3 regions of the Tardiphaga sp. OK246 genome follow, and region 1 is predicted to be linked to each of the others. Evidence: predicted binding sites of a transcription regulator. Region 1 holds the regulator's gene; each other region holds the start of a gene.

Region 1 (10,022 bases):
GCGTGCAGGGCACTGAAGGGGCTGCGCTGTCGAAGGATCTCGCGATCCCGCATACCGAGCTGATCCTGCGCAAGGGCTTCAACAAGGACGTCGACAGCTATTCGGCGTTTACCGAGGCTGACGGAAAGACCACCACCGGTCTTGCCGCCTATCTGAAAGCCCGCAAATTGCAGCGCGTATTTATCGCCGGCCTCGCCACCGACTTCTGTGTCGCGTGGTCCGCCCTCGATGCGCGAAAAGCAGGTTTCGATGTCTATGTAGTCGAAGATGCCTGCCGCGGCATCGACACGCAGGGCTCACTGGCCAAAGCCTGGGCCGACATGAACAAGGCCGGCGTGAAGCGTATTCAGTCGGGCGATCTGGCGGCTTGACCCATACTCTCATTGTCATCGCCCGACCTGGCACGCAATTGCGCGCTTGGATCGGGCGACCCAGTAATCACCGGCGCTTGTGATCACTCACTGAGACCGGCGTGTACTGGATCACCCGCTTTCGCGGGTGATGGCAGCCAGAGGCTCTGTTACTCCGAAACAGGTGCGGCCTTGGCGCCGCCCTTCGAGACACCGACCAGCGCTGGGCGCAGCACGCGCTCGCCGATGGTGTAACCGGCCTGCACGACCTGAACGACGGTGCCCGCAGGCACGGAAGCATCGGGCACTTCGTACATCGCCTGCTGGAAATTCGGATCGAACTTCTCGCCCGACGGATCGAACTTCTTCACGCCGTTCTTTTCCAGCGTGTTGAGCAGCGAACGCTCGGTAAGCTCGACACCTTCGAGGAGCGCCTTCAGGCCCGGATCGGCCGCGGCCTTGGTGTCGGCAGGCACGGCATCCAGCGCACGCTGCAGACTGTCGGCGATATCGAGCACTTCGCGCGCAAAATTGGCGATCGCATAGGTGCGGCCGTCGGCAACTTCCTTCTGGGTCCGCTTGCGCAGATTTTCCATCTCCGCCAGCGTGCGCAGCATCTTGTCGCGCGATTCCGCGGCTTCCTTGGTCAGGGCCTCGACCGAATTCGGTTCCGGATCGTCCGGCATGATGTAGGGCTTGGAGACCACCGGATCGGCGGCCGCTGCCGTCTTGTCCTGATTGTCGTTCTGCCCATTGGAATCAGTCATCACGCTGCCTTCTCAAAAACACGCCAAAATGGTGGGATTGCTGAGCGGGATATCGGGGTTTGAGCGCCGAAAATCAAGCGCAACCGGCCGGATTCGGCCGATCTGTCAGCCCCCGAGCATGCGGCTGACGATGCGCGCCGCGTAATCTACCATCGGGATCACCCGCGCATAGTTCAGCCGGGTCGGGCCAATGACACCGAGAACGCCGACAATATGGCCGGCGCCATCGCTATAGGGCGCAATGATCGTGGACGAGCCGGACAGCGAGAAGAGTTTATTTTCCGAGCCGATGAAGATGCGGACACCTTCGGCCGTCTCCGCCCGACCGAGAAGGTCGATCACCTCGCGCTTGGCTTCGAGATCGTCGAACAGGAGGCGAACGCGTTCAAGATCCTCCAGCGCATGAAGATCCTCAAGCAGATTGGCCTGGCCGCGCACGATCAGCTGCCGATCGTCCTTCTCGCCACCCGACCAGCTGGCAATGCCGGCGGCAATGACCTTCTGGGTCAGCTGATCGAGCTCGATCTGGTTCTGGGTCAGTGCCGTTTCCAGTTCCAACCGGGCCTCAGCCAGCGTACGGCCGCGAATCCGGGCATTGAGGAAGTTAGACGCCTCGTTCAGCGCCGACGACGGCACGCCCGGCGGCAGGGTCAGCACGCGGTTTTCGACCTGGCCATCCTCGGCAACCAGCACGACCAGCGCCTTTTCGGGCTCTAAACGGACGAATTCGATGTGTTTCAGCCGCACATTGGACTTGGCGGTCAGAACCACCGCCGCCGCGCGGGTAAGTCCGGACAGCTGCGTCAGCGCCTCGCCGAGCGCCGCCTCCACCGTCTGCGAGCGCCCCACAGAAGACAGTTGCTGCTGGATCGATTGCCGCTCCGGCTCGGTGAGGTCACCGACCTGCATCAAGGCATCGACAAAAAACCGCAGTCCGAGTTCGGTCGGCAGCCGTCCTGCAGAGGTATGCGGCGCATAGATCAGGCCGAGCTGCTCCAAGTCCGACATGACGTTGCGGACCGAGGCCGGCGACAGCGGAACCGTGATCAGGCGCGAAATGTTGCGCGAACCGACAGGTTCGCCGGTGGCGAGATAGCTCTCGACGATCTGCCGGAAGATCTCACGCGATCGCTCATTGAGCTGGGCGAGCCCGGCATGCGGCGAAATCAGGCCGATCGGATCGTGGTGGGCCACAGGGTACTCCTTGAGAACCTAATCTGTCGCCCCGAGCCCCCGGATACAAGCACCATTGCGTGCGTGGAACCTGCCCTGCCCTTGCCGCTGCGCTCCGTGCCCCCTAAAAGCACCGCGAACAGGCTCTCTCTGGACATTTGGAAGGATTTTCTCATGCGGCCAAGCCGTCGTGCGCCCGATGAACTGCGCGCCGTGTCGCTGGAACGCGGCGTGGTCAAATATGCCGAAGGCTCCTGCATGGTGAAATTCGGTGACACCCACGTGCTGGTGACCGCCACGCTGGAGGAGCGCCTGCCACCATGGCTTAAGGGCCAGGGCCGCGGCTGGGTCACCGCCGAATACGGCATGCTGCCCCGCGCCACGCTGGAACGCACCCGCCGCGAAGCCGCATCCGGCAAGCAAGGCGGCCGCACCGTCGAGATCCAGCGCCTGATCGGCCGCTCGCTGCGCGCTGCCGTCGACCTCGAAGCGCTCGGCGAACGCCAGATCACCATCGACTGCGACGTGATCCAGGCCGATGGCGGCACCCGCACGGCGTCGATCACCGGCGCATGGGTTGCGCTGGCCGACTGCATCTCGTGGATGAAGAACCGCAACATGTTCAAGAACGGCGTCGGCAACGTGCTGCGCGACAATATTGCGGCGATTTCCTGCGGCATCTATCAGGGCACCCCGGTGCTTGATCTCGACTATGCCGAGGATTCCGAAGCCGATACCGACGCCAATTTCGTGATGACCGGCGACGGGCGCATCATCGAGGTGCAGGGCACCGCCGAGAAGACGCCGTTCACGCAGGACGAGTTCCTGAAGCTGATGGCCCTGGCGCAAAAGGGCGTCGGACGCCTCGTCGAACTGCAGAAAATGGCCATCGCGTGATTCCGCAAGTCATCAAGCAGGCGTAGACTCGCATCATGCATCGTCGAATCACTGGGAAGCTCGTCATCGCCACCCACAATCCCGGCAAGCTTGCCGAGATGCGCGATCTCCTGGCGCCCTATGGCATCGAAGCAGTATCGGCCGGCGAACTCGACCTCGCCGAGCCCGACGAGACCGGCGACACCTTCAAGGCCAATGCCGCCATCAAGGCGATTGCCGCGGCCAATGTCGCGCAATTGCCGGCCTTCGCGGATGATTCAGGCCTCGTCGTCGATGCCCTCGACGGCGCACCCGGCATCTTCTCGGCACGCTGGGCCGGCGAGTCCAAGGACTTCACCGGCGCGATGACGCGGATCGAACGCCTGTTGCAGGAGCGCGGCGCGACCACACCCGACAAGCGAACCGCGCATTTCGTCTCGGCGCTGTGCGTGGCCTGGCCCGACGGTCATCTCGAGGAAGTCGAAGCGCACGCCCATGGCACGCTGGTCTGGCCGCCGCGCGGCACTGCCGGCTTCGGCTACGATCCGACATTCCTGCCCGATGGTCACACCCGCACCTATGGCGAAATGACCGCGGTCGAGAAGCACGGGTTGCCGCCACTCGGCGAGGGCTTGTCGCATCGCGCCAGGGCATTCGTGAAACTCGCGGAGATCTGCCTTGAACCCCGCTGACGCACAGCAGGACGCTTTCGGCGTCTATGTGCACTGGCCGTTCTGCCTGTCGAAGTGCCCGTATTGCGACTTCAACAGCCACGTCCGTCATCACGCCGTCGACGAAGTACGTTTCGCGCGGGCCTTCGCACGGGAGATCGAAACCACGGCTGCCCGCACGCCAGGCCGCACCGTGACGTCGATCTTTCTCGGCGGCGGCACGCCGTCGCTGATGCAGCCGCAGACCGTCGGCGCGATTCTGGATTCGATCGGAAAATACTGGAACGTTGCCTCCGACGTCGAAGTATCACTCGAAGCTAACCCGACCTCCGTCGAAGCGACGCGCTTTCGCGGTTATCGCGAGGCCGGCGTCAACCGCGTGTCGCTCGGCGTACAAGCGCTTGACGATGCGTCGCTGAAATCACTGGGACGTTTGCATACGGCGCGCGAGGCACTCGATGCTGTGGCCATCGCGCGCAGCGCGTTCGATCGGTATTCGTTCGATCTGATCTATGCGCGCCCCGACCAGACCCCGCAGATGTGGATCGACGAACTCAAGCTCGCCATCTCGGAAGCCGCCGAGCATCTATCGCTGTATCAGCTGACCATCGAGGAAGGCACGCCGTTCTTCGGGTTGCACGCCGCCGGCAAGCTCAAGACCCCCGACGAGGGCCTCGCGCGCACGCTTTATGACGTGACGCAGGAAGTCTGCGCACAGCAGGGCCTGCCGTTCTACGAGATTTCCAACCACGCTCGCCCCGGTGCGGAGTGCAAGCACAATCTCGTCTACTGGCGCGGTCAGGAATATGCCGGCATCGGGCCTGGCGCCCATGGCCGCCTCGACATCGACGGTGTCAGACATGCCATCGCCACCGAGAAGCGTCCGGAAGCCTGGGTGATGCGTGTGGAAGACAACGGCCACGGCGTCACGTCGGATGAATTGCTCAACAGCGAAGAACGCGCCGACGAATATCTGCTGATGGGCCTGCGCCTCGCCGAAGGCATCGATCCCGCGCGCTATCAGATGCTGTCCGGCCGCGCGCTGGATGAGAAGCGCATCGCCATCCTGCGCGAGGAAGGCGCCATCGTCGTCGAGCAGAACGGCCGCCTGCGCGTGACGCAGGAGGGCTTCCCTGTGCTTGATGCTGTCGTGGCAGATCTGGCGGCGTAGGCGCTACGCCCCGAAACTCTTCGGCGAGCCCGCCACGGCCTGACCACCACCCGACGCAACCTTCATCACGGCGAGGCCGCGATCGTTGCCGCCATCGCTGCGGAAACGAAACAGACCATCGATGCCGGCAAAGCCGGATGGATTGGTGAGCGTTTCAGGTGCGAAGCGCTGTCCGCCTTGGGTGCGCGCCAAAGCGGCGACCAGCGCGACCGCATCGTAAGCGAGCGTCGCGGTACGCACGGGATCGCCGCCATATTTCGCGCGATAACGGCCCGCAAAGGCACGAAACCCTGCAGGATCTGGCGCGGCATAGAGCCCGCCCTGCAAAGCCGCGCTGTTGAAGACGCGCGGATTGTCCCACAGGCCCGTGCCGAGCAATTGCACATTGCGCAGATTGGCACCCGCCGCAGTCAAGGCATCAGCCGTTGCGACAACCGCGTCGCCATCGTCAGCAATGAACAACGCGTCGGCGCCGGTGAGGGATGCGGCAATGTTGCGTGCTGCGCTGGAGCGGTCAGCACCATAGCGCTCAAAAGCGACGACGCGGCCACCCTTGCGCGCGACGGCCTGCTTGAACGCAACTTCGACCACATTGCCATAGGCATTCTCGGGCAGCATCGCCGCAAAGGAGCGCTTGCCCGTGCCCGCGGCGTAATCGACGATGCGATTGACGTCGGACTCGGGCAGGAAGCTGAGCAAATAGACACCACGGCCGGCGACGCTGGAATCGGTCGAGAACGCGATCACCGGCACGTTGCGCGCGCGCGTGAGCTGCGCGGTGGCCGGCACTGACAGCGCAAACAACGGTCCGAGAATGATTTCGGATCCTTCGTCGAGCGCCTGCTGGGCGGCCTGCTGCGCGCCCTGCGCACTGCCATTGTCGTCCTTGATCAGCAGTTGAATGCTGGGATTCTGGAATTCGGTGAGCGCCATTTCGGCGGCGTTCTTCATCGACTGCGCGGCGACGCCGGCATTGCCGGAAGCCGACAGCGGCAGGATCAGTCCGACTTTCGTGCCCCCGGTGCCGATGGCTTGCGACTGCTGCGCCGGTCCGGCAGGCGGTCCCGATGGCGCCGTCGGTCCGGTGCCAAACGCATTGGTCAGCGTCGATTGCACACCCGCGCAGGCCCCGAGCAGCGGCGCGCCCAGCAGCAGGCCGACAGCCGTCCGCCGTGTTGCGCCCTTGGTCCCGGATTTGGGGTCGAACGGATCCGCCATCACTTCTCTTCTTTCGGCCGCATCAGATCGGCCCGCCTCGTCACCCGCTATATAGTGTGAGGCGCGGATTCAGACATATTGTCGGCGATAAGTTAACCAAAACAAAAGCTTTATGTCCGGCATACCCCGTCACCGCGGCCGGATTAGCACGACGGGAATGAACCACGGCCAAACGCCGAAAAACGGCTGTCCCCCTTTGGCGCAATTCGCTCTACATTGTCGCCATGCGCGCAACACCCCTCTCCTCATCGCCTGCGGACGCCGCGGCGCCATCGGCCCGGACCTTCACGGTCTCCGGCCATTTGCTCATGGCACCGAAAGCTGTTCCGGGGCTGCATCTCGTAGCCACGCCAATCGGCAATCTTGGCGACATCACCCTGCGCGCGCTGGAGACCCTGGCAGGGGTCGATATTATCGCCTGCGAAGACACCCGCATCACCCGCCGCCTGACCGAGCGCTACGGGATCACCGGCACACTCAAGCAATATCATGAGCACAATGCCGAACAGGCACGGCCAAAAATTCTTGAAAAGCTGTCGCAGGGCGCGTCCATCGCGCTGGTGTCGGATGCCGGCACGCCACTGATTTCCGACCCCGGCTTCAAGCTGGTGCGGGAAGTGACCGCAGCAGGCTTCAATGTGATTTCGCTGCCGGGGCCATCCTCGGTGCTGGCCGCGCTGGCCGTCTCTGCCCTGCCGACCGATCGCTTTTTCTTCGAGGGCTTTTTACCGTCGCGGCAGATGGCGCGGCGATCCCGCCTGACCGAGCTGGCTGCCATCGATGCCACGCTGGTGATGTTCGACTCCGGCAACCGCGTGCAGGACACGCTGGCCGATCTCGCGGACATCATGGGCAACCGCGATGCGGCGATCTGCCGCGAACTCACGAAGATGCATGAAGAGGTCAATCGCGGAGCGATTGCCGATCTGGCCAAGGAGGCCGATGGGCTGGAAACCCGGGGTGAATTCGTCCTGGTGATCGGGCCGCCGGCCGCCGATGCGCAAGCCATAACCGAAGACGACCTCGATGCCCTGCTGCGCAACTCGCTGCAGCGCGACAGCGTCAAGGATGCCGTGGCGCATGCGGTCGAACTGTCCGGCCGGCCGCGCCGCGCCGTCTATGCCCGCGCGCTGGAACTGGCCAAGGAGATTCACAGGGACTCAGGCGATGGCGAAGACTGACAAAGTCTCCGCCCCGAAGCCCGCAGCCAAGCCAGCTGCGCCGGAACGCGTCGCCGCGTTCAACACCGGCCTCTCCGCCGAAAGCCGTGCCGCTGCTTTGCTGCTGGCCAAGGGCTACCGCATCCTCGCCCGCCGCTTTCGCACGCCCCACGGCGAGATCGATATCGTTGCCAGGAAGCGCAGCCTGATCGCCTTTGTCGAGGTGAAGGCCCGCGCCAGCCTGGACGAAGCCGCCTATGCCGTGACGCCCCGCCAGCAGGCCCGGATCATGGATGCCGCCCAAGGCTGGCTGATGGCGCATCCCGAACATGCAGAATTCGACCTGCGTTTCGACGTCGTGCTGATTGCGCCAAGACATTTGCCACGCCATCTGTTAGCGGCATTCGACGCCAGTACCTGAATTTTCGCTTTCCCGACCACAATTCCGGACCCCAGCATGACCTTGAACGTCGCCGTCCAGATGGACCCCATTGCGCGCATCAATCACAAGGGCGATTCGACCTTCGCGATGTTGCTGGAAGCCCAGAAGCGTGGCCACAAACTGTCCTATTGCACGCCGGACAAGCTCTCGCTGCGCGGCAATGACGTGGTGGCGCCAGTGCAATCGCTGTCGGTGCGCGATATCGAGGGCGATTATTTCACCCTCGGCGATCCCACCCGCACCAACATGGAATCCTTCGACGTGGTGTTGCTGCGGCAGGACCCGCCATTCGATCTCGCTTACATCACCTCGACGCATCTGCTCGAGCGCATTCATCCGAAGACGCTGGTGGTCAATGATCCGGCCTCGGTGCGCAACGCGCCGGAGAAGATTTTCGTGATGGGCTTCTCGGACCTGATGCCGCCGACGCTAATCTCGCGCGACAAGGACGAGATCAATGCATTCCGCGCCGAGCATGGCGCTGTGGTGATGAAGCCGCTGCATGGCCATGGCGGCGCAGCGGTGTTTCGCGTGCTGCCGCAGGACATGAATTTCGGTTCGCTCTACGATCTGTTCTCCGTGACCTTCAAGGAGCAGTGGGTCATCCAGCGCTTCCTCCCCGAAGTGAAGCATGGTGACAAGCGCATCATCCTGATCGACGGCGAATTCGCGGGTGCCGTGAACCGCGTGCCGGCTGAAGACGATTTGCGCTCCAACATGGTGCGTGGCGGCGCCGCCAAGGCCACTGAACTCTCGCCGCGTGAGCGCGAAATCTGCGAACGTGTCGGACCGGCACTGCGTGATCTCGGTCTGCTGTTCGTCGGCATCGACGTGATCGATGGCAATCTCACCGAGATCAACGTGACGTCGCCCACGGGCATTCGCGCCATCGCCAAGCTTGGCGGACCGGATGTCGCGGCGCGGGTCTGGGACGTGATCGAAGCGAAGCGGAAGTAAACTCCGCTCGCGTCACTCGCTGCGCTGCGTCAATACTTGACGCAGCAGTTTGAATTCCATTTGTCGCAATTCTCCGCCTGCTGCTTTTGCTTGCCAGTCATGGACGGCAAGCGCAGCATGCCGATGCACGCTCGACCAATCGAGCGGCCCGCTACATGTGGCGGCAAGCAAAAGCATATCAGTGGAGAAACGCATGACTTCAGAAGTTTCGCGAAGGTCCCTGCTCTCGCTCGGCGCTGGTTTGGGCGCAAATCTTCTCGCTCCCGGCCTCATCGGCAGCGCATCGGCCAAGGCACCAAAGCTCGGCACACAGGCGCCCTACTTCCACCGTTTCATGTTAGGCAGCGCGGAAGTCACCGTTGTCTCCGACGGACCTTTGCCGCTCGGCGATCCCTCCGGCACATTCGTCGGCGTACCCAAGGAAGACGTGCAGAAGATGCTGACGGATAATTTCCTCAGCAGCAGCAACGTCGTGCTCGAACAGAACGCGCCGATCGTCAACATGGGCGACAGACTGATCCTGTTCGACACCGGCATGGGCACGTCGCAACTGTTCGGCAACACCACGGGTCGCCTGCAGAAAAGTATGGCCGAAGCCGGTATCAAGCCCGGCGATATCGATGCCGTGGTGTGCTCGCACGCCCATATCGATCATATCGGCGGCATCGTCGATGCCAATGACAAGCCGCTATTTCCCAACGCGCAGATCTATCTCAGCGAGGAAGACTTCAAGTTCTGGACCGACGAAGGCAAGCTCGGTTCGCCGCTCAAGGACTTCATCGTCCATGCGCGCAAGAACCTGCTGCCGGTGAAGGATCGCCTGGTGTTCTTCAAGGACGGCCAGGAGTTCCTGCCGGGCGTCACCGCCATGCATGCACCTGGCCATACGTTCGGCCACCACATGTTCATGATCCAGTCGGACGGGAAATCTTTCGCCTTCCTCGGCGACCTCACCCATCATCAGGTGCTGCTGCTGGAGAAGCCGCGGATGGAGTTCGCCTATGACTCCGATCCGAAGATGGCGGCGGCGACGCGGGTGAAGATGCTCGACATGCTCGCAGCCAACAAGACCGCCGTGATGTCCTATCACTTCGCGTGGCCGGGCTATGGTCATGTGGTGAAATCAGGCGACGGCTTCCGCTATATCGCCGAGCCGATGGTGATGAATCTCTAGCGGAAATCCTGCGACTTTCCTGCGGCGATCTTGAGACAATGACCGCCGCAGGAATTCCGCAGC
Region 2 (10,022 bases), on a different contig from region 1:
ACGCGTGCAGGCAATCTGCGATTTCGTGCATAACCATATTCAGTTCGGTTACGAGCACGCACGCGCGACCAAGACCGCCTGGGACGCTTACAACGAGGGGAAGGGCGTCTGCCGCGACTACGCGCATCTGGCCATCACGTTCTGTCGCTGCATGAACATCCCCGCGCGCTACTGCACCGGCTATCTCGGTGACATCGGTATGCCGAAGCCATGGGCCGACGGCGATTTCGCCGGCTGGTTCGAAGCCTATATCGGCGGCCGCTGGTATACGTTTGACGCCCGCAACAACATCCCGCGCATCGGACGCGTGTTGATCGCGCAGGGCCGCGATGCCGCGGATGTGCCGATCACGCAAACTTTTGGGCCGAACACGCTGGTGAGTTTCAAGGTGTGGACCGACGAGATCGACGAAAGCACGCAGGCGGTCAACTGACTCGCTTTGTCGGCACTGTCGTTACACCCGCTTAAGCCTGCATTTTCAGCAGCATGTGAGCGGCCAGGAAGGAACCGAGCGCGCCACTGAGAATTTCACCTGTCATAACTTCGTAAGGACAGGACCGATGGCAAACACTCTGACAAGCCTGACGACCGCCGTGGCATTGATTGCGGGTTCCAGCGTCGCGGCTTTGGGCAGCGGCACGGAGGCACAGCGCGAAGCCTGCACGCCCGATGCGTTTCGCCTCTGTACATCGGCAATGCCGGATGAGGGGCGGGTAGAAAATTGCTTGCGCAGCGCAGGACCGCGATTGAGCCGCGCTTGCTATGATGTGTTCTTTCCGCAGATCGAGCACGATCAGGCTCAGATGATGCGTGGGCAAGCTCCGTCACGCGAACGCATGAAGCCATCAGCGGCGGATCGCATGCAGACACCGTCTATGCCGCAGATGCCGCCGGCCGCCGGTGATGATGATTGAGGCAAGGAGAGATCTGGCCTCGCAAGGGCGGTGCTGATTGCACCGCCCTTGGCCTATGTCGGATAGACTGTTGAGCAGAGCGCGTGGGTTACCTGAAGCCGCCGGTGGCGTGCAGTGTTTCGCCCGTCACGTAAGATGCAGCATCAGAAGCGAGGAATGCGACGACGGAAGCTATTTCCTCGACCTTGCCGATGCGGCCCATCGGCGTGGCGGATTCGATCCACTTGCGCATGTCGCCTTCATGGAATCCGGCTGACACCACGCCCTCGGTCGCGATCATGCCAGGATTGACGGCGTTGACGCGGATCTTGCGCGGCGCGAGCTCCTTCGCCAGCACCGACGTGATCGCATCGACCGACGCCTTGGTCGCGGTGTAGACCGCCGAGCCCGGTGGGGTAATCGTAGAGACGCCCGATGAGATGTTGACGATGCTGCCGCCGTTGGCGTTGAAGTGTCTGGCCGCTTCCTGCGAGACGAGCAGCAGCCCGAGCACGTTCAGATCGAAATGTTTGTGGAAGTGCTCCGGCGTAATGCTGTCGAGAGGGGCGAATTCATAGACGCCCGCATTGTTGACGAGAACGTCGATCGGCCCGAACGCCTTGACGGTCTCGGCCACCACCGATTTGGCGCCGTCCGGCTCGGCGAGATTGCCGTGCACCGCGATGGCCTTGCCGCCCTTGGCGGTGATCTTCGCGACGACCTCGTCGGCGCCTTTCTTGCTGGATGCGTAATTGACGGCGACGGCAGCGCCCTCGGCGGCGAGCTGAATAGCGATTTCAGCGCCGATGCCCTTGGAGCCGCCGGTCACCAGCGCAACTTTGCCTTCGAATGTCTTGGTCATGGTCGTGATCCCTCTTGGATGCTTCAATAGTTCGGAAGTATGGGACTATTGAACCAGCGCAAGGGGGCGTCTATATCTTTTTTATGGTTCAGTTCGTTCACCCCGCGACCAAGGACATCACGCTGGCCGGCGTGCTCTCGGCGCTGGCTGATCCCATTCGGCTGCAGATCGTCCGGGGCTTGCTGCAGGAGAGCGGTTGCCTGTCCTGCACGGCGGCGTCGCCATGTCCGACCATCGCCAAGTCCACTTTGTCGAACCATTTTCGCGTGTTGCGCGAGGCCGGCCTGATCCAGACCAGCAAAAAGGGCGTCGAGCATCAAAACGCAGTGCGGGCGGCCGATATCGAAGCGCGGTTTCCCGGGCTGTTGATGGCGATCCTGGCGTGCTCCGTCGAGCCGTCCGCGGCGGCAGTTGCCTGACGCAGCCAACAAAAATGCCCGGCATCACTGCCAGGCTTTGAATGCCATGATCGAGCTGAAGTCCTCAGACTGCGGACGGAGATCGCGTCTTAACGGTAGACCCGCGTCTTGGTCACGACGCAGCGGCCCATTGGCCCGTGACGGACAACCGTGCGCATGGTGCAGACAGGTCCACGGCATATGACAGTGCGGCGGGACACATAGCGCTGCGATGAGAAATCGGTGATTGGTGCTACGACTTTTGTCGTCTGCACAGAACACACAGCAAGCGTTGCCCAAGGGATGCGGTCGCTATGGCTTCCATGCGTTAATCACGCGGACATCGGCTGGCCATTCATCCTCGGGAAGACCCATGATCTGGTTGTGCTGCGCCTTGGCGGCGTTGGATCGCGGGCGGTTATCGGGATCGATGATGTAGCTGCATTTCTGCATGAATTGCGCACGGTGCTGCGGCTGAAGCTGAAAATTCAGATTGCGCCGCGATTCACTTTCCGACCATTTTGCGATGACCCCTATGCTCTGCTCCGGCGGAGTCGATGGCACTTCGGCGACGATAAGCTGTCGCACCTTTTCGCTCAGCACCTTGGTCCGCTGTCGGTAGCGGGTAGTCTCGGCGTTGTATTTGCCCGTGTTCGCCGGATCCTGTTTTGCGCATTCACTCAAAAGATTCTGTCGCAAATCCATCACCGCATACACGTGCTTGGCACTCTCAAAGACGCTGCGTGCAGCTGAATGCGCGGCGGTGCTGAGGCCGATGAAAGAAAGAGCGATGAGTATGCGCATGATTATTTCCCTGATGCTTCCACCAAGTAGACGATCCGTAGCCACGCAACCCGCAATGGCTTCCGCGATTGTCTGCGATGACCAGCCCTAAACAAAAACCCCGGCATCGCTGCCGGGGTTCTGCATTCTGATAGTTGCTTGAAGCGTTGGACTTAGAAGTCCATGCCGCCCATGCCGCCGCCCGGAGGCATGCCGCCGCCGCCTGCGCCGCCCTTCTTGGGCAGTTCGGCAACCATGGCTTCCGTGGTGATCAGCAGGCCGGCAACCGAAGCTGCGTTCTGGATCGCTGCACGGACAACCTTGGTCGGATCGATAATGCCCTTCTTGAGCATGTCGCCGTAGGTGCCGGTCTGCGAGTCGAAGCCGTAGCTGTAGGTCGCGGTCTCGAGGACCTTGCCGACGATGACCGAACCGTCTTCGCCTGCGTTGATGGCGATCTGGCGAGCCGGAGCCGACAGGGCCTTGCGGACGATCTCGACGCCGGTCTTCTGGTCGTCGTTCGCGGTCTTGATCTTCTTCAGCTGTTCCGAAGCGCGGAGCAGAGCGACGCCGCCGCCGGGGACGATGCCTTCTTCAACCGCAGCGCGGGTCGCATGCATCGCGTCATCAACGCGGTCCTTGCGCTCCTTCACTTCGACTTCGGTCGCGCCGCCGACGCGGATGACGGCAACGCCGCCAGCCAGCTTGGCGAGACGCTCCTGCAGCTTCTCACGGTCGTAGTCCGAAGTGGTTTCTTCGATCTGCGCCTTGATCTGCGCCACGCGTGCTTCGATGTCGGCCTTCTTGCCGGCGCCGTTGACGATGGTGGAGTTTTCCTTGTCGATCATCACCTTCTTGGCGCGGCCGAGCATGGCGAGCGTGACGTTCTCGAGCTTGATGCCGAGATCTTCCGAGATCGCCTGGCCGCCGGTCAGGATCGCGATGTCCTGCAGCATGGCCTTGCGGCGATCGCCGAAGCCCGGTGCCTTGACGGCAGCAACCTTGAGGCCGCCACGCAGACGGTTGACGACGAGGGTGGCGAGAGCTTCGCCTTCGACGTCTTCCGCGACGATGACGAGCGGCTTGCCGGTCTGCACGACAGCTTCGAGCAGCGGCAGCATCTCGTTCAGCGAGGAGAGCTTCTTCTCGTTGATCAGGATGTAGGCGTCGTCGAATTCAACGCGCATCTTGTCGGCGTTGGTGACGAAGTAGGGCGAGATGTAGCCGCGGTCGAACTGCATGCCTTCGACGACGTCGAGTTCGGTTTCGAGCGACTTGGCTTCTTCAACCGTGATGACGCCCTCGTTGCCGACCTTCTTCATCGCGTCGGCGAGGAATTTGCCGATTTCTGCGTCGCCGTTCGCCGAGATGGTGCCGACCTGAGCGATTTCGTCGTTCGAGGTGACCTTCTTGGAGTTCTTGACGAGGTCAGCAACCACGGCTTCCACAGCCAGGTCGATGCCGCGCTTCAGATCCATCGGGTTCATGCCGGCAGCAACCGACTTGGCGCCTTCACGGACGATCGCCTGGGCGAGCACGGTAGCAGTGGTGGTGCCGTCGCCGGCTGCGTCGGCCGACTTCGAGGCCACTTCGCGCACCATCTGGGCGCCCATGTTCTCGAACTTGTCGTCGAGCTCGATTTCCTTGGCGACGGTGACGCCGTCCTTGGTGATGCGGGGCGCGCCGAACGACTTGTCGATCACGACGTTGCGGCCCTTCGGACCGAGCGTCACCTTCACGGCGTTGGCGAGAATGTCGACGCCGCGCAGCATCTTGTCGCGGGCATCAACGCCGAATTTCACTTCTTTAGCTGACATGTTTTGCTTCCTTGAAAATCAGGATGGGTGGGGAAAAGGCGCTTAAGCGGCCTTCTTCTTGGCGGGAGCGGCACCTTCGAGGACGCCCATGATGTCGCTTTCCTTCATGATCAGCAGGTCCTGACCATCGATCTTGACCTCGGTGCCCGACCACTTGCCGAACAGCACGCGCTCGCCGACCTTCAGATCGATCGGGATCAGCTTGCCGGCTTCGTCGCGGCCGCCCGGGCCGACGGAGACGATCTCGCCCTGGGAGGGCTTCTCTTTGGCGCTATCCGGAATGATGATGCCGCCAGCGGACTTCTCTTCGGCGTCGATACGCTTGACCACAACGCGATCGTGAAGCGGACGGAATTTCATGCAGTCCTCCTAAGTTTCTGTAGATGCTTGAGAAATTTAAATTGGCAGTCTGAGCCAACAAGTGCCAGCGCAGCTGGTCCGGACATAGGCCGAACGTTCCCCACCGGCAAGGGTCTTTACCAAATATTTTGGCACTCAAATATGACGGGTGCCAGAATTGGTTAAGACCCTCCGATACCGGTTCTCGAATCCGTTAGCATCCACGGTAAGTGGCTGCTAACATTCGGCTTTCAACCCATTATTAAACTTTTAAGCTTGTGATGAGGACGTTGCTTGCGTCACATTTCATGCATCGTGTTGTCATGGGCGAAGTGGAAGCCGGTTCGCTGCAGTCAGCACGGTCACAGGAGAGCAGAGCGAAGTTCGACGTCAAACCGGAATCCACTTAGCCGAATGCGCTCTGTCCATGGAGGTTGAACATGGTCTCGAGAAATGCAGTTTCTGACGATTTCAGGAAGCAGGTGCTTGGCTACGGACTGACGACGGCGCAGATTCTCTACCGCATGCCCGATCACCCCTCGCTGCTGCAGACCTACGTCTGGCAGAACTATGATTTGTTTCCGAAGTTCCCCGCGCTGAAGGATTTCCTGGATTTCTGGCAGGAGAAGCTCGATGGCCCGCTCTTTGCGGTCACCGTCGCGCATTCGAAACTGATCAAGCCGGCCGAGCTTCGTGCCGTGGATGGCGTCTTCCGGTTGCACTAGTCCGCGCCTCTCAACGCGCCGGATGAATTGCCGCTGTGCTGAACTACAGCTAGGTTCCCGGACGCGCTGGCCGTTTGTTTGGCATTGCGCCGGGTGGGAAACACGACATGGCGAAGCTGAAGCGAACGTCAAAGAGCGCGGCGAAAACGGCTGCGACGAAGAAGCCTGCAACACGGGCGGTAGCGAAAGCAGCAAAGAAGTTCGCGGTTAGCAAGCCGGCCAAGGCGAGTACAAAAGCTGTCGCCAAGGCCGCGGCGAAACCCGGCCAGCGCCGCAAGCAGCGCGTCGCGATCAGTCACTATCAGGAAGAAGCATTTCTCGGCGACGGCCTGCGTGCCTACGCAAAGTATCGCGATCTCGGCGTTGCCGCTGCGACCGGCGGTTTGGCGCATGCGCATGTCATCCGGCTGATCGGACCTTGCGATCCGAAAGAGGTCTCCAAGCTTCACTATCACGATGCCGAGTTTCAGCTGGTCTATGTGCTGAACGGCTGGGTGAAGGCCTATATGGAAGGCGAGGGCGAGATGACCATGCGTCAGGGGTCATGCTGGACCCAGCCGCCACGCATCAGGCATCTGATCCGTGATTACTCCGACAATTGCGAACTGCTGGAAGTGATCCTTCCGGCGGAGTTCAAGACGGTGGAAGTCCGGTAGTTCGCGTGCGGAAATGCGACGCGTGCCTTGTTCGCGCGTCGCAGTGGCGTTGAATCAGCTATGCTGAGCCCGTCGCTGCCCTGGCCCTCAACGAGTATCTCATGACTGCATCCGTTCCGGTTTTCGACGGTCACAACGATGTGCTGCTGCGGCTGTACAAATCGCAATCGCACGATCCGGTATCCGACTTCCTGACCGGGGAAGCCGCCGGTCACATCGACCTGCCGAAGGCGAAGGCCGGCGCATTCGTCGGCGGGCTGTTCGCGCTGTATTCGCCGGCAGCTCAGGCGTCATCGGGATTCATGGCTCAGATGACGGGCGGACGCTACGCCGTGCCGCTCCCCGAGCCGCTGACGATGGACGAGGCGCGCAATTCCGTCGTCGCCGAACTGGCCATCCTGCTGCAGCTCGAACGCGCTTCCGCAGGCGCGGTGGCGATCTGCACCACCACCGCCGAAATCCGGTCCGCCATTGAGCGCAAGGCGCTGGCCGTGGTGGTCCATCTGGAAGGCGCGGAGGCCATCGACGCCGAGCTCAGATTCCTCGACGTTCTCTATGCGGCGGGGTTGCGGTCGATCGGGCCGGTGTGGAGCCGGACCAACATCTTCGGCCATGGCGTGCCGTTTCACTTCCCGTCCGGGCCGGATCTCGGCGACGGTCTCACCGCGGCCGGCGAGCGGTTGATCGGCGCCTGCAATGACCTGAAGATTCTGGTCGACCTGTCGCACATCACCGAGAAGGGTTTTTGGGATGTGGCGCGGCTGTCGAAGGCGCCGCTGGTGGCGACCCATTCCAATGCCCATGCGCTGTGCCCGTCGCCGCGCAATCTCACCGACAGGCAGCTCGCCGCGATCCGCGACACCGGCGGCATGGTCGGCCTGAATTTCGCGACCTGCTTCCTGCGCCCCGACGGCAGCATGCGGCCCGACACCGGCATCGAGCTGATGGTGCAGCAGATCGACTATCTGCTGGAGAAGCTGGGCGAGGATCATGTCGGGCTGGGATCGGATTCGACGGCGCGGTGGTGCCCGAGGCCATCGACTCCGCCGCGGGCCTGCAGGTGCTGTTCGTGGCCTTGGGCGCCAAGGGCTATTCCGAGACGCTGCTCGGCAAGCTCGGCGCGGGCAACTGGCTCGATCTGCTGCAGCGGACGATCGGCTGACCGGCGCTGGCGGCGTGTCTCAGGTGAGCATGCCGACGATCGCGCCCATCAGGCAGGTCGTCAGCGTCCCCGAGACGATCGACTTCACACCGAGCGCGTTGATTTCGTTACGACGCTCCGGCGCCATCGTGCCCATGCCTCCGATCATAATTCCGAGGCTGGCAAAATTTGCAAATCCGCACAGCGCATAAAGCATGATGAGGCGCGAGCGTGCATCCAGCGCATCGGGACCGAGCTTCGCCAATTGAACATAGGCGATCAACTCGTTGAGGATCGTCTTGACGCCCATCAGCGAGCCTGCGGTCAGCGCCTGGTCCCACGGCAGGCCCATCAGCCAGCACACCGGTGCCATCACGTAACCCAGCATGCGCTGCACGGACAGCGTGTTGCCTCCCACGGTCGGCATCATCATGAGGATCGCGTTCATGAGATACATCAGCGCCACGAAGACCAGCAGCAGGGCGATGATGTTGACGAGCAGTTCCATGCCTGCACTCGTGCCCTTGACGATCGCATCTATCGTGCTCGTGGCCGATGCGTCCGGATTGGCGAGCAAGCCGCCGGTGCGACGATCCTCCGTCTCAGGCACCATGATCAGGCTGACAAGGATCGCAGCTGGCGCCGAGAGCACGGAAGCAATCACGAAATGCGTCGACGCATCGGGGATCAGTGGCGCCATGAAAGTGGCGTAGAGCACCAGCACGGTACCGGCGATCCCCGCCATGCCACCCGTCATCACCAGAAACAGTTCGCTGCGCGTGAGCTGTGCGAGGTACGGGCGAATAAACAGCGGGGCCTCGACCATGCCCAGAAAGATGTTCGCGGCCGTTGACAGCCCGACCGCGCCGCCGATGCCGAGTGTGCGTTCGAGCAGCCACGCCATGCCGCGCACGATCGGCGGCAGGATACGCCAGTAGAAGAGCAGGCTGGTCAGCACGCTGATGACCAGCACCACGGGGAGTGCCTGCAGCGCGAGCACGAAATCCGCGCCGGGATTCTTGAGATCGAACGGCAATGCGCCACCGCCGAGATAACCGAACACGAAGGAGGTGCCGGCGCGCGACGCTGCGGCGATGGTGTTGACGGCATCGTTGATGCTGCTGAAGGCGTGCGTCACGACGGGAAGCTTCAGCAGGATCACGGCAGCGACGATCGTCAATGCGAGACCGATCGCGGCCTGTCTCAGCGACACCCTGCTGCGGTTTTCACCGAGCGCCCAGGCGATCCCCAAAAGTGCGATGACGCCGAACGCCGATTGTAGCTGAAGCATAAATCCCCCGAAACCGCGGCGATGATGCCGCGGCTTCCCATGTCATGCAATCGCAATGCCGCTGAGGCGGATTACGTTTTAGCCGCGTCCGACGAACGGCATCTTCGTCGCCATGACCGTCATGGTCAGCACATTGGCGTCGAGCGGCAGGCCGGCCATATAGGCGACAGCGTCGCCGACGGCTTTGGCGTCCATGCGCGGCTCCTGCTTCGAGGTACCGTCGGGCTGCAGCACGCCGGGGCCGTTGACCATGCGGTCGGTCATCGGTGTGGCGGCATTGCCGATATCCACCTGGCCGACGGCGATGTCATAGGCGCGGCCGTCGAGATTGCTGGCCTTGGTCAAGCCGGTGATGGCGTGTTTGGTCGAGGTATAGGCGGCGGAGAACGGGCGCGGCGCATGCGCTGAGATCGAGCCGTTATTGATGATGCGGCCGCCGCGGGGCGTCTGATCCTTCATGATGCGGAAGGCGTGCTGCGTGCACAGGAACGGCGCGGTGAGATTGGTGTTCACCACAGCCTGCCACTGTTCGAGGCCGAGGTCTTCGAACGGAAGCGCGGGCGCGCCCATGCCGGCATTGTTGAACAGCACGTCGAGCCGGCCGAATTCCTGCATGATCCTTGCGAACAGCGCGGCGATGGAGGCGGGGTCGGCCATGTCGGCGCTCACGGGGAGGCTCTTGCCGCCATTGGCCGCGCCGAGCTTCTGGGTCTCTTGCAGCAGTTCGAGCCGGCGACCGGCGAGCACGACGGTGAAACCGGCATTCATCAGCGCAAGCGATGCGGCACGGCCGACGCCGGTGCCAGCTCCGGTCACAAGTGCGATCTTGTTGGTCATCTGTTTCGTCCCTGTTTCTTTTTACGAGAGGTCTTTTTGAGTGAGGTCCCGGACCATGAAACGTGCGTTGTCGCCGTAGCTTTGCAGTTTCTGATCCAATTCGGAATCGCGCATGATGGTGAAATCGTGTCGCTGCCAAAAATGAACTGAATTGTTGACGGCAACAAGCGTCATGTTGGGCAGTTGCATCAGCCTGGCGCGTGCCGCCATCATATCGACGGCCACAGTCGCCGCGCCGGATCTGCGGGTTTCGGGCAGCAATGCGAGATCGTGAATGTAG
Region 3 (10,022 bases), 720 kb from region 1:
TCAGCAAGGTGATGACCACGATGAAGTTCATCGAAAACCGCATTACTGCGATGATGGACATCTGGGGTGGCGTCGATGAGATCAAGGCGCATGCGCCGGCCAAGGTCGACGACCGTAGCGAAGACGACAAGCTGCTGAATGGTCCGAAACTGGACGGCGACGTCGGCCATGCTTCGCAGGACGATATCGACGCGCTGTTCGGCTAAGATAATTTTCGACCACAGTTAGAGATCGTTTAACGCCGGGCAGCAATGCCCGGCGTTTTTATCATCACGAAACAGAGCAGCACCGCGAGTGCCAGCACGGTCCCAAGCAGCAGCACCATGCGGTCGGACAGCGTCTCGACTGCGGAAGCCACCACGAATGGCGCGAAGGCCTGCACGAACAAAGCCGGCCGCGCGATGCGGCCGATGACGCGGCCATATCCGACCGGACCGAACATCAGAAGCGGCAGCGCACCGCGCGCGATGGTCATGACGCCATTGGCCGCGCCGAAGCCGATAGCGAACAAGGCCGCCAGCGGAAACGAAATTCCCGCAAAGGCCAGCATCGCGAAGGCCGACACCACCAGCACCACCGCCCCGCGCGCGATCCACAGCGGATGGGTGCGCCCCGCCAGCATGAAGTCTGCCAGCCGCGATGCCACTTGCGCCGGTCCGAACATCGCACCGATGGTCACCGCCGTTGCAGCACTGAGCCCGCCGCGCTCCAGCAGCGCCAGCAGGTTCGAGGTCACGCCCGACAGAATGAAGCTGTAAAGCGAAAAAGCCGCCGCCAGCAGGATGAACGGCCAGCCTTCCGGGCGCTGGGTTGCCTGTTGGGGGACGACAACGGCATCCGCCACGGGCAGCGGCACGACGGCGACGTGGCGCGGCAATGCAAAAGCATGAAGCGGCGCAACGACAAAGGCGAAGATTGCTGCGAAGGTCAGATACGTCCCGCGCCAGCCGACAGCCTCAAGCAGAAGATGGGTCGCCGGCCAGCCGACCGTCGAGGCGAAGCCGCCTGCAAAGGTCACGAAGGTGATCTGCCGCCGCGCCGAGGCACCGAAGATGCGCGTCAGCGTGGCGAAGGCGGGATCGTAGAGCGACGCCGACATTGCAGCGCCGAGCAACAGCCAGCAGGCCAGATAGGTCGCGGGATGATCGGCGACTGAAAATAGAGCGAGACCCAAGGCACCGGCCAACGCGCCCGATGCCATGACGACATTGCCGCCGTGGCGGTCGATCAATCCACCAACCACCGGCGACAGCAGTCCCGATACGATCAGCCCCAGCGAAAAGCCCGCCATGCCGAAGGCCAGCGACCAGCCATGCGCCGCCGTGACATGTGGCATGGTCAGCACCGGTGGATAGATCAGGATGCCCCAGGTCAGGATCTGGGTGAATGCCAGCACAAGGACCGCGCGGCCCGGTCCGAAAACAAGGTCGCGCAATCGGTGCATGGGCTCACGTCTTCAAGGGAGTGGCGGGATCCGCCTTACGCCTCAGGTCAGGCCTTGGGTGCGCAACGGACATAGACCATGTTGCCGTAGCGAACCGCAGCGTCCTTGTCGATGAAGCGTGTGACGAGAATCCGACCGTCGAAGGAGACGATCTCGCGATCCTTCTCACCACCGGCGGGACCGGGCGGGCCGATATAGTTCTTGCCGCTCGGCGAGCCCTTGAGGCGCAGTTCCTGCGGCGTCGCCTCGTCGGCAAGATGCATGATGACCCCGCCGGTGGCGCCCTGGCCGATGATATAGGGCTGCTTGCACTGGCCGCGCGCGGCATTCTCTGTGCGAACGCGATCGTTGGGATTCATGTAGGACGCCAGACCCCAGCGGCCGACGAGTTCTTCCGAGCGGATCGAGGCTGGCAGTTCCGGCGCCGGCGGGGGCTCCGGCGGCGGTGTCGGCTGCGAGTTCCCAAAGCTGAACCCGCCCAATCCACCAGACGTGCCGCACCCGCCCAATGACAGCGCCAAAGTTGAAACGATCGCCAGATGGGCAACCGTGCGGGCGTAGCGTGACCTGATCATATTATCCCCTAGAGCAAATTCCCCGGCTGCCCGTCCCGGCAGCCAAGCGCAAAACACCTGACGGCGCAATGAGGTCGGCAGAATTACGCCGACTCTCCATTATGGTTTCCAGATCATCCTATATTGGCCTCACCAAGGCCTTAAGGCCTCGCTTGACTCAAAAAGCGTCTGGCCATATTTCCCGGACGCTCAATTAGCACTCCCGGAGCGCGATTGCTAAGGGAATGAGCCGGCCGCCTTGAGCGTTCCGGCTGGATTCCCGCCCGCCTCCGAGATGGCAACGAAATCGCAAACCCTAAAGGGACACTCCCATGGCCAAGACCAAATTCCGCCCGCTGCACGACCGCGTCGTCGTCAAGCGCATCGTCGCCGACGAGAAGACCAAGGGCGGCATCATCATCCCGGACAGCGCCAAGGAAAAGCCGTCTGAAGGCGAAGTCGTCGGCGTCGGCCCCGGTGGCCGCGACGAAGCCGGCAAGCTGATCCCGATCGACATCAAGGTCGGCGACAAGGTTCTGTTCGGCAAGTGGTCGGGCACCGAGATCAAACTCGACGGCGAAGAACTCCTCATCATGAAGGAGTCGGACATCATGGGCGTGATCGCCTAAGCGACTCGCTTCAGCCTCCCCACACGCCGTCGTCACCGGGCTTGTCCCGGTGATCCACGTCTAGGCCGCAAGCTCGGCAAGGCGTGGATGGCCGGGTCAAGCCCGGCCATGACAGCGTTTTAGTTTCAAATTCCCATCACTTGGAGCACCATCACATGGCAGCCAAAGACGTTAAATTCTCCGGAGACGCGCGCGATCGCATGCTGCGCGGCGTCGACATTCTCGCCAACGCCGTCAAGGTCACGCTCGGTCCGAAGGGCCGCAATGTCGTGATCGAGAAGTCGTTCGGCGCTCCGCGTATCACCAAGGACGGCGTCACCGTCGCCAAGGAGATCGAGCTCGAGGACAAGTTCGAGAACATGGGCGCGCAGATGCTGCGCGAAGTCGCCTCGAAGACCAACGACACCGCAGGCGACGGCACCACCACCGCCACCGTGCTGGCCCAGGCCATCGTCCGTGAAGGCGCCAAGTCGGTTGCTGCCGGCATGAACCCGATGGACCTCAAGCGCGGCATCGATATCGCCGTCGCCGCCGTCATCAAGGACATCACCAAGCGCGCCAAGCCGGTTGCGTCTTCGGCCGAAGTCGCCCAGGTCGGTACCATCTCCGCCAACGGCGACGCTGCCATCGGCAAGATGATCGCTCAGGCAATGCAGAAGGTCGGCAACGAAGGCGTCATCACGGTTGAAGAGAACAAGTCGCTCGAGACCGAAGTCGACATCGTCGAGGGCATGAAGTTCGATCGCGGCTATCTGTCGCCCTACTTCGTCACCAATGCCGAGAAGATGACCGCCGAGCTCGAGGACGTGTACGTCCTGCTCGTCGAGAAGAAGATCTCCAGCCTGCAGGCCATGCTGCCGGTGCTCGAAGCCGTGGTGCAGTCGGGCAAGCCGCTCCTGATCATTGCTGAAGACGTCGAAGGCGAAGCCCTCGCCACCCTCGTCGTCAACCGCCTGCGCGGCGGCCTCAAGGTTGCTGCCGTCAAGGCACCGGGCTTCGGCGATCGCCGCAAGGCGATGCTGGAAGACCTTGCAATCCTGACCGGCGGTCAGCTCGTCTCGGAAGATCTCGGCATGAAGCTGGAAAGCGTCACGCTCGCCATGCTCGGCCGCGCCAAGAAGGTCGTGATCGACAAGGAAAACACCACCGTCGTCAACGGCGCTGGCAAGAAGCCGGCGATCGAGGCCCGCGTCAATCAGATCAAGGCACAGATCGAGGAAACCACCTCGGACTATGATCGTGAGAAGCTGCAGGAGCGTCTGGCCAAGCTGGCTGGCGGCGTTGCCGTCATCCGCGTCGGCGGCGCGACCGAAGTCGAAGTGAAGGAAAAGAAGGATCGCGTGGATGACGCGCTGAACGCGACCCGCGCGGCCGTTCAGGAAGGCATCGTCCCCGGTGGCGGCACTGCGCTGCTGCGTGCCAAGAAGGCCGTCGGCCGTCTCACCAACGAGAACGCCGATGTGCAGGCCGGTATCAACATCGTGCTGAAGGCGCTGGAAGCTCCAATCCGCCAGATCGCCGAAAACGCCGGCGTTGAAGGTTCGATCGTGGTCGGCAAGATCCTGGACGAGAAGTCCGAGACCTTCGGCTTCGACGCGCAGACCGAAACCTATGTCGACATGGTCGCCAAGGGCATCATCGATCCGGCCAAGGTGGTGCGTACTGCACTGCAGGACGCGGCCTCGGTGGCCGGGCTGCTGGTCACCACCGAAGCCATGGTCGCCGAACTGCCGAAGGAAGCTGCACCGGCGATGCCGGGCGGTGGCGGCGGTATGGGTGGCATGGGCGGAATGGGCTTCTAAGCCCTGCTTTCACGCTCAACTGCATTGTGATCGAAGGCCGCCTCCGGGCGGCCTTCTTTTTTGCCTGCCACGCATCGTGCTTGCGACTTATGGCCTTTCGCCTTGGTCGCGGTTCTGATTCAATCCCGTGATTAATCTCGCATGGGCGGAATCAGATAAATCCGCCCGGAGACACGTCGATAACGTCCAGGGACTTTTGAAATGCGCGCGCTTCATCTTTGTCTGCTCGGCCTTACGGTCACCGCCTCGGTTGGGACCGTCCACCACGCTTTCGCGCAGGTGAAAGCCGCGCCGAAGAGCCAGCCGGCAGGCCCCGAGACGCGCTATTTCACCTCGATCGACGGCGTCATGAACGGCAATGCCGACGTGATCCTCCGGGAGACGCGGCAGGGCAAGGCCGTCACGGCCGCGACGCTTGATGTCTGCTATCCCGCCGAGAAGGGCAGCGACCGCAAGGATCGCTTCGTCGCCAATCTCACGGTCAGCGGTTCGACGTTGACCGGCGCAACGCAGACCCAGGTCGACAAGCTGCCGGTGACCATCAAGCTGAACCGCCGGCCGACGGGAGACACATTCGAATTCAAGGGACAGATCTCGGTCGGTCAGACCAACAACAACGTGACCTCCTCGGACAATTCCGATCAGAGCGAGAAGGAATTCCAGGACAATCAGTCCACCGACGACAATATCGCGCCCGCGCCGAAGGATTTCACCGAAGTGTCACCCGAAGCGATCGCGGTGAAGATCAAGCTCGAAGCCGCACTCGATTTCGTCCGCACGCTGCGCGGGCAGAATGTCGAAGTCGCGTTGAACAGTCTGACCGTGTCGTGCGATGCGCTCCGCGCCGGCGAGCAGGTCATCAGCCTCGCCATCGATCCGGAACGCGCTGCGGCTTTCGTCGCCAAAACCAAGACCTATCCCGGCGTCGTCAATGTCGGCTGGACCACGGGCGCTATCGACATGGATCGTACCGTACGCTTTGCGGCCACCGACTGGCGCGATGGCGACAAGATCAATCGCGACAAGGTTGCTACGGCGCTGGCGAATGTGCTCGCCAGGACCATGTCGGGCAAACCTGCGGCCAGCTCATGGGATGATGAGACCGGAAAGCTCAAGCTGACCTTCAAGCGCCCGAGTCAGGTTCTGCCCGCGCTCGAATTGACGGAGACGGTCGAGGTCAACGCGATCATCGCTCCCGACAAGCCCGGCACGACGGATAAGCTGATCCTTTGGGTCAGCACGCCGTCAGTAACGACCGCGGATGAGAACTCGGGTGCGAAGCTGGCTCTCGCGGATTCGCCGACGGCCGATGAAGAGAGCGATCCGCGCGACGACAACGGCGCGGTTGCAGCTGTCGCGGCGGAGTTCAAGGCACAGCGTTGGGATGCAGATAATTCGAACTGGAAGTGAGTGACAGCATTCTGCTCAGCCGTCGTTAGCAATGCCGAAGCGTAGGATGGGTAGAGCGCCTTCGCGAAACCCATCAACCAAAATCGTCGAAAGCGATGGGTTTCGCTGCGCTCTACCCATCCTACGCGAGCCGCTCTAGTTCGTATTCAGCCGAAACCGCAGCGACTTCGGCCCGACGAACGTCACTGCATCACCGCGCCGCTGCCAGTTGGTGGCCCCGCCGAGATCGGCGATCAACTGATCGTCCATCGCGGCCTGTGCGTCCGAGCAACTGCGGCTCTCCATCGCGCCGGCGACGAAGACGACGGTGTTGCCAGCGACCGAGAACTGCCCCTTGCCGCCCTTGCACCACAACTCCACCCGCGCCTCGCCGGCCTCGCCGATTTCCAGATTGGGAATCCGCTTCGAGCCGGGCTGACGCTGTGCATCCAGAGTCATTTCCATGCCGAATGGAAACTCTTCGGCGGCATGCGCAGGGACGACAATCAGAAACGCCGCACCGGCAATAGCGGCCCGCAGCAAAGTGGTCATGGCAGTCATAAGAATTCTCGGCGTGATCGTGGATGGCGACAATGGCCGCGGTTCTACGCGCGGCCGCGATGGTTGACCAGAACCGTCGGGAAACAATATGGCGCGACAACGAAAAATCCCCGCGGCCTTGCAGCCGCGGGGATTCGTCATTGGTTCGTTGCGTGCACCCTACGGCGCCAGGACCATCAACGTGAACGGATAGACATAGGCCTGTAGCATCACGAACAGGCCGACCATGCAGGCCAGCACGATCGAGTGCCAGAACACGAAGCGCAGGATCGTGCCCTCATGCCCGAACCAGTTGGTTGCGGTGGAGGCCACAACGATCGATTGCGCGTCGATCATCTTGCCCATCACGCCGCCGGACGAGTTCGCCGCGCTCATAAGGATCGGCGACAGACCGAGCTGTTCGGACGTGATCCTCTGCAGGTTGCCAAACAGCACGTTCGATGCGGTATCCGAACCGGTGAGCGCCACGCCGAGCCAGCCAAGCAGTGTGCCGAAGAACGGGTACAGCACGCCGGTGGCAGCGAAGGCCAGACCGAGCGTCGCGTCGACACCCGACAGACGCGTGAGCGTGCCGATGGCCAGCATCGCCGAGATGGTGATCAGCGAGTAGGCACAGATCTTGATGGTGCGGCCATATTCCACAATCATCTTCGCAGGCGAAAAGCCCATGATGAAGCCGGAGATGATCGCAGCCAGCAACATGCCGCTGCCGGTATAGGAAACGTAAGTGAACGCGAACACCGCGCCTTCCGGCGTCGGCTTGGCGGCCACCGGCGGCACCTTGTTGATCATGTTGTGCAGTTCAGGCACTGGAAAATTCCAGGAGAAGATCGGGTTGACGATCCCCTTGAACCAGTTGGTGCCCCAGACCAGCAGGATGACGCAGAGGATGATCCATGGCGTCAGCGCGCTCCAGACCTGAGCCGAGGTCAGCTTCTCCGTGCTCATCGGTTTCACCGGCGGCACGGTCGACGCGGAATCGTCGTGCTGGCGCAGCGCAGCCGAGGTCCAGATCGTCTTGGGCTGCCAGACCTTCAGGAACAGGATCAACGCGCCCATCGAGATCAGCGAGGCGCCGATGTCGACGATCCACGGATTGATGAAGTTCGAGATCACGAATTGCGGGATCGCGAAGGAGAGCGCGGTAACGAGGATGGCAGGCCAGACTTCCTTCATGCCCTTCCAGCCGGCAAAGGCCCAGACCACCCAGAACGGGACGATCATGGAGAAGATCGGCAACTGCCGGCCGACCATCGCGCCCAGGATGAAGGGGTCGAAGCCGGTGACGGTGGCGAGGCCCTGGATCGGCGTGCCGAGTGCGCCATAGGCAACAGGCGCAGTATTGGCGATCAGAGACAGGCCGGACGCAGCCAGCGGCGAGAAGCCGAGACCGATCAGCACGGCGCCGGTGACGGCGACCGGCGTACCGAACCCCGACGCGCCTTCGAAGAACGCGCCGAACGAAAACGCGATCAGCAGGATCTGCAGGCGGCGGTCATTAGTGACGCCGCCGATGGCGCGTTGCAGTACCTCGAAGCGGCCGCTATCGACCGTGAGGCGATACATGAAGATGACGTTGAGAACGATCCAGCCGATCGGGAAGAAGCCGGTGACGACGCCGAGCGCCGATGCGCGAAGCGACATATTGGCGGGCATCGTGAATGCGTAGATCGCCACAAGATTGGCGAGCACCAGCGCAATGATCGCAGCGATATGTGCCTTGACCTTGTTGGTGGCGATCAGCACCAGCAGGACGACCACCGGTATCGCGGCCACAAGCGTCGAGATCGTCGAGCTATTGAATGGATTGTAGACCTGATTCCACATGGCCGTTTTCCCCCTTTATATTATTGCAGCGGCGCGATCGTTATCGATCGGCAAATTGCTGATTGTTCACTTGCGAGGGCATCCACGATCGGTCAAAGCCGATAGCGCCCATAGGCTACGCGAATGCGAGGCCCCCATGCCTCGCTTTTCGTCATGCTAGGGTGAATCACAGTTTCGCGACAAGGTGCCGCAGGCCATCAAACCAGCTACTTTAGTCTAAACGCTGGAATTCATTTTTGATCTTAAGGGCTTAGAGCCCTCCTCCCGGAGACGACCTGTGAATAACATCCGCTCCACGCTCGCGACCGTCTGGCGGATCGCGGTTCCTTATTTTCGTTCCGAGGACAAATGGGCGGGACTCGGCCTCCTCACGGCGGTGATCGCCATCGAGCTGGCGGTGGTTGGTCTCAGCGTTTTGTTCAATCGCTGGAACAACACCTTCTACAACGCACTGCAGGACAGAAACCTCGACGTCTTCACCTATCAGCTCGCTTACTTCAGCGTGCTTGCCGCGATCAACATCGCACTCAAGGTCTATCAGCTCTACCTCAACCAGTGGCTCCAGATCCGCTGGCGGCGCTGGATGACCGAGCGCTATCTCGGCAACTGGCTCGCCGACGCCAACCACTATCGCATGCAGCTGCAGGGCGACGCTGCCGACAACCCGGATCAGCGCATCGCCGAAGACGTGAAGCTGTTCGTGGAGAAGACGCTCGACATCGGCATCGGCCTGTTGAGTTCGGTCGTCACGCTGTTCTCCTTCGTGATCATCCTGTGGGGCCTGTCCGACGCGGCGCCGCTGCATGTGTTCGGTCGGGATATCCCGATCCCCGGCTATCTCGTCTGGGGCGCGCTCGTCTATGCCGTGATCGGCACCGCGCTGACGCACTATATCGGCGCGCCATTGATGGCACTGAATTTCCAGCAGCAGCGCTATGAAGCGGACTTCCGCTTCAATCTGGTGCGTGCGCGCGAAAATGCCGAGCAAATCGCTCTCCTGCGCGGCGAGCCGGTCGAGCGCCAGCGACTCTCGACCCGCTTCCAGCTGGTCGTCGGCAACTGGATCGACATCATGCGCCGCACCAAGAAGCTGACATCCTTCACGGTCAGCTATCAGCAGATCGCGATCATCCTGCCTTTTGTTCTCGTCGCGCCAGCCTATTTCGCGGAAAAGGTCCAGCTTGGCGTCGTGATGCAGACCACGGATGCATTCGGCACCGTGCAGGGTGCGCTTTCATTCTTCGTCACGGCCTATCGCACGCTGGCGGAATGGCAGTCTGGCGTGATGCGCCTCGATGGCTTCGAACACGCCATCGCCAATGCGCAAGCGCAGACGACAAAGGCCGGTATCGTTCACGTCGCAGAGACCGGCAGCAGCGACATCGCACTGACCGGCCTCACGCTCGCACTTCCCAACGGCGCCGCCATGGTTGAAACACCAAGCTTCAGCTTCCACCGCGGCGAACGCACGTTATTTACCGGCCCATCGGGCGCCGGAAAATCCACGCTATTCCGTGCCATCGCCGGCATCTGGCCGTTCGGCAAAGGCAAGATCTCAATTCCTGCGGATGCGGGGATCATGATGCTGCCGCAGCGGCCGTACTTCCCGGTCGGCACGCTGCAGGAGGCGGTGGCCTATCCCGCGGGCACCGACGCATTCAGCCCACGCGAGATCGCCGATGCCGTCAGGTCCGTGGGTCTGCCCGCGCTGGCGACCCGGCTTGACGAAGATGGTCACTGGAATCGCATGCTGTCGCTCGGTGAACAGCAGCGCCTCGGCGTTGCCCGCGCGCTGCTGCAAAAGCCGCAATACCTC

What was found. Region 1 encodes HrcA, which represses chaperone genes, less so after heat shock. Its sites were predicted from a motif close to GTTAGCACTCNCNNNNNGNGAGTGCTAAC; they were not measured.
Region 2: CHC01_RS14320 (co-chaperone GroES) is a predicted target of HrcA. The motif match lies at 5,241-5,269, and genes of this name have one in related genera.
Region 3: CHC01_RS01795 (co-chaperone GroES) is a predicted target of HrcA. The motif match lies at 2,212-2,240, and genes of this name have one in related genera.

Annotation. Positions count from the first base shown of each region.
Region 1 covers NZ_FZOX01000001.1:1,085,874-1,095,895, forward strand. The annotation lists gene pncA (bifunctional nicotinamidase/pyrazinamidase) at 1-371, shown strand, start outside; gene grpE (nucleotide exchange factor GrpE) at 521-1,117, opposite strand; gene hrcA (heat-inducible transcriptional repressor HrcA) at 1,223-2,311, opposite strand; gene rph (ribonuclease PH) at 2,465-3,187, shown strand; gene rdgB (RdgB/HAM1 family non-canonical purine NTP pyrophosphatase) at 3,223-3,858, shown strand; gene hemW (radical SAM family heme chaperone HemW) at 3,845-5,008, shown strand; gene CHC01_RS05305 (penicillin-binding protein activator) at 5,012-6,226, opposite strand; gene rsmI (16S rRNA (cytidine(1402)-2'-O)-methyltransferase) at 6,451-7,407, shown strand; gene CHC01_RS05315 (YraN family protein) at 7,394-7,807, shown strand; gene gshB (glutathione synthase) at 7,844-8,785, shown strand; gene CHC01_RS31840 (hypothetical protein) at 8,798-8,980, opposite strand; gene CHC01_RS05325 (MBL fold metallo-hydrolase) at 8,979-9,959, shown strand.
Region 2 covers NZ_FZOX01000003.1:269,598-279,619, reverse strand. The annotation lists gene CHC01_RS14350 (transglutaminase domain-containing protein) at 1-433, shown strand, start outside; gene CHC01_RS14345 (hypothetical protein) at 489-914, shown strand; gene CHC01_RS14340 (SDR family NAD(P)-dependent oxidoreductase) at 1,003-1,755, opposite strand; gene CHC01_RS14335 (ArsR/SmtB family transcription factor) at 1,839-2,174, shown strand; gene CHC01_RS14330 (hypothetical protein) at 2,466-2,957, opposite strand; gene groL (chaperonin GroEL) at 3,110-4,753, opposite strand; gene CHC01_RS14320 (co-chaperone GroES) at 4,796-5,113, opposite strand; gene CHC01_RS14315 (usg protein) at 5,533-5,817, shown strand; gene CHC01_RS14310 (cupin domain-containing protein) at 5,925-6,473, shown strand; partial or broken gene CHC01_RS14305 (dipeptidase) at 6,575-7,423, shown strand; gene CHC01_RS33395 (hypothetical protein) at 7,498-7,635, shown strand; gene CHC01_RS14300 (NupC/NupG family nucleoside CNT transporter) at 7,655-8,905, opposite strand; gene CHC01_RS14295 (SDR family oxidoreductase) at 8,984-9,742, opposite strand; gene CHC01_RS14290 (GNAT family N-acetyltransferase) at 9,764-10,022, opposite strand, start outside.
Region 3 covers NZ_FZOX01000001.1:364,776-374,797, forward strand. The annotation lists gene CHC01_RS01780 (protein phosphatase CheZ) at 1-206, shown strand, start outside; gene CHC01_RS01785 (MFS transporter) at 236-1,444, opposite strand; gene CHC01_RS01790 (hypothetical protein) at 1,492-2,019, opposite strand; gene CHC01_RS01795 (co-chaperone GroES) at 2,331-2,627, shown strand; gene groL (chaperonin GroEL) at 2,783-4,429, shown strand; gene CHC01_RS01805 (hypothetical protein) at 4,631-5,839, shown strand; gene CHC01_RS01810 (META domain-containing protein) at 5,975-6,370, opposite strand; gene CHC01_RS01815 (L-lactate permease) at 6,539-8,206, opposite strand; gene CHC01_RS01820 (ABC transporter ATP-binding protein/permease) at 8,484-10,022, shown strand, end outside.